One region of the Ligilactobacillus sp. ESL1201 genome, then DNA from elsewhere that is predicted to be linked to it. Evidence: predicted binding sites of a transcription regulator. Region 1 holds the regulator's gene; the other holds the start of a gene.
What was found. Region 1 encodes NrdR, which represses ribonucleotide reductase genes. Its sites were predicted from a motif close to ACACNATATATNGTGT; they were not measured.
Positions count from the first base shown of each region.

Region 2: a site for NrdR is predicted at 1,754-1,769, ahead of nrdH (glutaredoxin-like protein NrdH). Genes of this name have one in related genera too.

Region 1 is NZ_CP196362.1:1,175,085-1,178,498, forward strand. It holds gene dnaI (primosomal protein DnaI) at 1-226, opposite strand, end outside; gene ACSYSK_RS05955 (replication initiation and membrane attachment family protein) at 241-1,596, opposite strand; gene nrdR (transcriptional regulator NrdR) at 1,620-2,090, opposite strand; gene mutM (DNA-formamidopyrimidine glycosylase) at 2,114-2,950, opposite strand; gene polA (DNA polymerase I) at 2,962-3,414, opposite strand, start outside.
Region 2 is NZ_CP196362.1:1,342,268-1,345,681, reverse strand. It holds gene nrdE (class 1b ribonucleoside-diphosphate reductase subunit alpha) at 1-1,117, opposite strand, end outside; gene nrdI (class Ib ribonucleoside-diphosphate reductase assembly flavoprotein NrdI) at 1,098-1,478, opposite strand; gene nrdH (glutaredoxin-like protein NrdH) at 1,475-1,705, opposite strand; gene ACSYSK_RS06770 (class I SAM-dependent methyltransferase) at 1,850-2,464, shown strand; gene ACSYSK_RS06765 (nucleoside deaminase) at 2,461-2,952, shown strand; RNA gene ffs (signal recognition particle sRNA small type) at 2,981-3,067, shown strand; gene dnaX (DNA polymerase III subunit gamma/tau) at 3,141-3,414, shown strand, end outside.

The DNA.
Region 1 (3,414 bases):
GCATAAACGTTTTTTCACCGGCCGCCAATTCCTTTTTAAACGTCACAAACTCGTATAATTTACTGCTGGCCCGCAACACATCTTCTGTGGTCAGCTGCTCACGGTGAGCCTGTAAAAAGTGTGCCACGTCCGGATCATTTAGTACCGCTTGGCGTAGCCGCTTGTAGCGCGCTCCCCAGTTGTTAGTTTGCAACTGTTTAGTCAATTCCTTGCCCAGATTCTCCATACTTCACCCCCTGCTTAGTTTTGCTGGTGTTTTTGCTTTAGTTGAGCCAGTCGTTGTTGTAATTCCGTTTGTAATTCCCGTGAAACGCTGTGCTGTTGGACCGGCTGTTTTTCGTTAGCCCACTCAGGCAGTTTTTCTTTTTGGATTATCTTTTTGGTCCGCCGTTTAGGACGCGTAAATTGCTGTGTTTTATCTTGCTGTCTGCGCACTTCTTGCATCGCTTGAGCGGCCGTGGTGATCTTTTTTTTCGACCAATCTGCCGCAATTTTTTCAAAATAATTCTTATTCATGCTGGCATTATCCTGGTCGCTTAGCAGGTAATGAATTAAGACGTTCAACACCTCAGCGGGCAATTTTTGCTGCTTGACCATGTTCATTACCGCGTATTTTTCCGCATCGGTGACCGCCACGTTAGTCTCTTGTTTGAGCACGGCTAAAAATTCTAAGGGACGGTAACTTCGACAGGCGGCTAACAACTGGGCATCTTCTTGGTTGCCTTCAGTCGGTGAACTAGTCACCTGTTTATTAGCACTTTTTGGTTGGACCTGGGGGTTTTGTAGTTGAAATTCAAAATTACGGTGCGCCAGTTGCTTAAAGTACTTAAAATTCACCTGGTTACTTTTTAGATCGACTGCTTGCTCTAGTAACTGGACTAGTTCAATTTCACCCAAGCCATACAACAAGCTCACGGTTTTGATCGTCTCCAAGTGTGCCAATACATCTTCTTGGTCGACAAAGGATTTAGCCAGTAATTGTTTAAAAAATTGCAGATCCAGTTGGCTTTTTTCATCAGCTATCCGGGGCAGGGATGGTGTCGCAGATCGTGGGTGTTGCACCGTCGCTCTTTTTAATAAGGTTTGCTGTGACAAAGTGAAAACGTCTAAAAATGACTGCGTCACCTCTTTAGCCTGACCGTAATTAAAACTGGGCGGGCATAGCGTATGTTGCAGCCTGTTAAACGTCGTTTGCCCGACCGTTTCAAATAATAAAGTACTCAACAAATCGTCGGCAAAAAATGCCGGAGCCGTCAGTGGTTTTTGAACCTCATAAAGAGTTAATTTACCCAAACGGTCAGTTTGTTGAAAAGAACGCAGCAACCCCAACCCTTCTAGCAAACTGCGGGCCGCTAAAAATTCCTGTAACCCCAGCGACAATCCCGTTAACAACACGGTATTCAACGAGCGCTTAACGAGATCCGGGTGCGCCTGTCCTTTTTGACTCAAAAAAACGTAAGTGCCGTAGGCCGCGGTACTCATTAACGGCAAGTAAAGATCGACTAAAACTTGTTGATCAGCGGCGTTTAACTGACTAGCGGCAATTACTATAAAACTGTCTTTAGGAGAAATTTCCCTTAGTTCTTGTTTTGTCATTTGACTCCTCCTAAAGTGTGAACTTAATCATTTTTGTGGGCGTCTCGTTTCATCAGTTCATCGACTTCGGCCGTAAACGAACCCATATCCTTAAATTCGCGGTAGACACTGGCGAAGCGAATATAAGCAACGTCATCGGTCTCGGCTAGCTCGGCCATCACGTATTGCCCGATCAGCTGGGTCGAGACCTCATTTTCTCCCCTACTGCGAAGCTGATTTTCGACCCGATCGACTATCGCGGTCAAACGATCCATTCCCACCGGCCGCTTTTGTGCCGCCTGCATGATCCCTTTTAGGACCTTGTCGCGTTTAAATTGTTCCCTGTCCCCGTTTTTTTTGATCACTAATAGCGGGGTTACCTCTAAGCGTTCAAACGTAGTAAAACGAAAACCACAATGTTCACATTCCCGGCGTCGTCTAATTGCCCGCCCGCTATCTGCCGGACGACTATCGATGACCCGCGAACCACTTTGATGACAGTGGGGACAAACCATCTTGTTCACCTCGAATAAATTAATTAAATTTTAACACATAGTTGCTGACAGTGGGGACAAAAATGAGTCCCCCGCTGTCCGACTTTGATCTTAGCGATCGGCGTTTGACAGCGCGGACACGGTTGGCCTTTTTTACCGTAGACACATAGCTGTTCTTGAAAAGAACCGCTGTGAGCGAAAGCATCGGTAAAAGTAAAGATCGTCGTCCCGTGCGCCGCCACCGCTTTTTTTAATTCCAAGATAATATTATCGTGCAATTCTTGTGCTTGCGCGCGCGTCACGGAACTACAAGGCGTTTGTGGGTGCAGCTTAGTTAACCACAAAACTTCATCGACGTAGATATTGCCTAATCCCGCCACCAGCGTTTGGTCCAGTAATGCCGGTTTTAACATTTTCTTTTTCTTAGTCAACGCCCGGTAAAAGTCGTTAACGTTAAACTGTTCGGGTGTAGGTTCCGGACCGAGCTTTTTTAGCGCTGGTAAGTCGTTTTCCGCTCCCGTGGTCATTAACTGCATCCGCCCAAATTTACGCACGTCATTATAACGCAACTGGCTGTGATCGGTCAGCTGAAATACCACGTGCGTATGTTTATCTAACGGAGCGGTAGCACTTTTAACACTATACTTGCCTTCCATGCGTAGGTGCGAAACCATCGTTAGCTGGTGAGAAAAGCGAAAAAGCAAGTACTTGCCCCGCCGGTCGATTTTTTCAAAGGTCTGTCCTTGCAACGCTGTGACAAATTGCTGTGGGTCTCCTTGAATGATCTTCGGGTATAAGATATCGATATCTTGGATCTTTTTTCCCAGTACTAAAGCACTTAAACCTCGTCTGACTGTTTCTACTTCTGGTAATTCAGGCATAGTTTCTCCTTTTATTTAGCATCAAACCATGTTTTACCGTGGGCACAATCAACTTTTAAGGGAACCTGCAGCGAAACCGCAGAGTCCATCACTTGTTTCACCGTTTTGGTAAATAGTTCTAATTCTTCCGGTGGAACTTCAAAGATCAGTTCGTCATGTACCTGTAGTAACATCTTGGTTTGCATCTTTTTTTGCGTTAATTCTTTTTGCATATTAAGCATGGCAACCTTGATTATATCGGCCGCGCTGCCTTGGATCGGACTATTCATCGCCGTTCTTTCCGCGAAGGAACGCACGTTATAATTTTTATGGTTAATGTCTGGCAAATAGCGCCGCCGGTGAAAAATCGTTTCGACGTAGCCATTTTTTCGGGCACTAGCAACGATTTGTTCCATGTACTTTTTAATACCGGGAAAGGCTTCAAAGTAAGACTCGATAAACTGCTTAGCTTGTTTACGCGTGGT
Region 2 (3,414 bases), 170 kb from region 1:
GGTTGGCGCGATTGGCGGTATCAATATTAACGACGTAAGGATAGCCCGATTCCTGCTGTAACTTAGAGAGTTCTTCTTCTAATTTGCGGGCGGGAATTTGTTTTTTGGCGATCCGCGTGTCAGCTACCATTTTGTCGTATTCGGCAGTAATATCGACGTAAGAAAACGGTTGGTGGTAGACTTTTTCAACGTCTTGGGGGTCAAATAAGTTCATCACTGTGTTTTGCCGTGCCAGTTCGTAAAATTTATCGGGGACGATCACTCCTAAAGACAGAGTCTTGACCCTGATTTTTTCGTCGGCGTTTTCTTTTTTAGTCGCCAAAAAATCCATGATGTCGGGGTGAAAGACGTTCAGATAAACGACACCAGCTCCTTGTCTTTGACCCAATTGGTTAGAATAAGAAAAGCTGTCTTCTAGTAATTTCATGACCGGGACGACTCCTGAAGCCGCGCCTTTGATCCCCTTGATCGCCGAACCAGCACAACGTAAATTACTCAAGGTGATCCCCACGCCACCACCGATCCGCGATAATTGCAGCGCGGAATTGATCCCCCGGCCGATCGAGTTCATGTCGTCGGTCAGTTGCAATAAAAAGCAAGAGACTAATTCCCCGCGGCGTTTGCGGCCGGCATTTAAAAAACTAGGAGTTGCGGGTTGGTAACGTTGGTGGATCAATTCGTCCGCGAGTTTTAACGCCAGGTCTGTGTTGCCGTCAGCGAAGTATAAGGCGTTAGCGGCGACCCTGTCGGTATAATTTTCCAGGTAGTAGTTGCCGTCGTTTGTGCGCAGTGCGTACTGGGCGTAAAATTTGTAAGCTGCCATAAAACTGTTAAAGTGAAAATGACAGTCCGCTAGAAAATGGTATAATTTTTCAATGAAGGCAAAGTCGTATTGCTGGATAAAATCGGCTTCTAAATAATCGTTAGCGATTAGGTAGTCGAACCGTTCGCGCAAGGAAGCAAAAGTCATGAGGTTAGGCGCGACGTTTTCTTGCAAAAAGGCCGTCAGGGCTTCTTGGTCTTTATGCAGTTGGATCTGGCCATCCTTAGGAATGTTGACTTGATTATTGAGGTTGTAATAAGTAACTTGGTTAGGATCAATTGTTTGCAGCGTCAATTTCTTGGACCACCCTTTCAAAATTACTGACGTCTTTTGGAGTGCCGTTGAATTCTAAAGAATAAAGCAGCGGAACGTGGTATTTGTGCGCGATGTTTTTAGCCGTGAAGACGAACAGCTCCGCAAAATTACGGTTGCCACTCCCGGCGACGCCACGCAGGTACTGACTGTTAGTGCCAAAAGCTAAAAAAGTCGTGACCGGCTCGGTGATGCTAGGATCATAGGTTGGAGTGAGTAAGATAAACGGTTCTGTAATGGCAATTTCTGGGTCGATAGGGTCGATTTCGTAAGTATCACTGATGGCTAACTTATTGATAAACCGTTTAGTTTGACCAGTGACCGTAAAATAGACGACTTTCATTGCACCACCAACTTTTGCAACAGGTCGGGCCGAAAGCCGGTGATCAGGGGCTCGTGGTCTTTTTCTAAGACCGGTACGCTACGGATCCCTTTTTGTTTGAGATAAGTGATTGCTTCTGGTACCTCGTTGACGTTATGTTCGGTAAATGGAATTTGGTGTTCGCGCAAAAAGCGTTTAGTCATTTTACATTGAATACAGTTATTTTTAGTGTAGAGTTCTAGTTGCATGTTAAGTCCCTCCCGTAAGTGATCGAATTTCATTATACACTAAAGATGATACTAGATATAGTGTTTTACACGTAATAAAATTTCTACTACTTGTGTTTTTGCGCCATTGAGGCGTTAAAATTAATTTTTATTAAAGGAGATCAAATGACAGAATATTACTACACAAAAACGCCCAGCGCTGCTCACCACGAAAAAACGTGGCACTTTGAATTGGCGCAGCGGGATTTTGTTTTTACCACGGATAACGGTGTTTTTTCTAAAAGTACGGTCGATTTTGGGACCAGGACGTTACTGGATGCATTAGCGGATTTTGCTTTTCCGGCGGGTAATTTACTTGATCTGGGCTGCGGCTACGGTCCGATCGGCTTGACGTTAGCGACGTTACATCCCACGGTGCAAGTCGATATGTTAGACGTTAACCAACGTGCCGTCGAGTTAGCCAATAAAAACGCGCAGGCTAACGGGATCACCAACGTTAACGTGGCCCAGTCCGATATTTACGCCGCGGTCGCAGGTCAAACTTACGCGGGCGTTATTACTAACCCACCGATCAGGGCGGGCAAAAAAGTCGTTCATGCGATGCTGACTCAGGCCAGGGAACATTTAGTCGCGGGCGGTAGTTTGGTAGCCGTGATTCAAAAAAAGCAGGGCGCGGCTTCGGCACGCAAAAAGATGGAAGAAGTTTTTGGTAACTGTGACGTGCTGGTCAAAAACAAGGGTTATTTCGTGTTGCACAGTAGTAACGAGGAGTTGCAATGAATTACACCTCAGAGCAAAAAGAGTTTTTTATGCAAGCTGCCCTGAAAGAAGCGCAGCAAGCTGCTGATTTAGGTGAGGTCCCAGTCGGTTGTGTGATCACGCGGGGCGCAAAAATCATTGCGCGCGGGCATAATTTACGCGAGAACGACCAGCAAACTTGCGCACACGCAGAACTCGCGGCTATCAGTACGGCTAACCGGCAGTTGCATAGTTGGCGCTTGGACGATTGCGCGTTATTTGTCACCTTAGAGCCGTGTCCGATGTGTGCGGGTGCAATTATTAATTCGCGTTTGCCGGAGATCTATTACGGGAGTGCGGATACTAAGGCGGGAGCGGCCGGCACGTTAGTTAATTTGGTAGCTGACCGGCGTTTTAACCACTACACTCACGTGGAAAAAGGAATTTGCGCGTCTGCTTGCACCGCGATTTTACAAGACTTTTTTGGTACGCTGCGTAAAAAAAATAAAAAAACTGGTAATTTATGTTGATTTAATGTAAGATAGTAAGTGCCGAAAGGCCTTGGGGCAATGTTGTCCTTACAAATCGTGTCAGGTCCGGAAGGAAGCAGCACTAAGTTTGGTTTGGCATGTGCCTTAAGTTATTGTGATAGTGAGTCCCCGGTCTGAACGAAGATCGGGGCTTTTTTTAAAGTATTTTGAAGGGGAGAATAAATCACATGGGCTATCAGGCTTTGTACCGCGCTTGGCGACCACAAAAGTTTGCCGATCTAGTTGGTCAGCAGTTAGTGACGCGTACGCTGCGTAATTCTTTGGTGACCAAGCAGACCTCACATGCCTATCTATTTACTGGCCCACGAGGAACGGGAAAGACTTCCGCTGCTAAAATTTTCGCTAAGGCACTGAACTGTCCGCACCAAAAAGACGGCGAGCCGTGTAATCAGTGCGAACTGTGTGAGTCGATCACTGCCGGGCGCCAAAACGACGTGATCG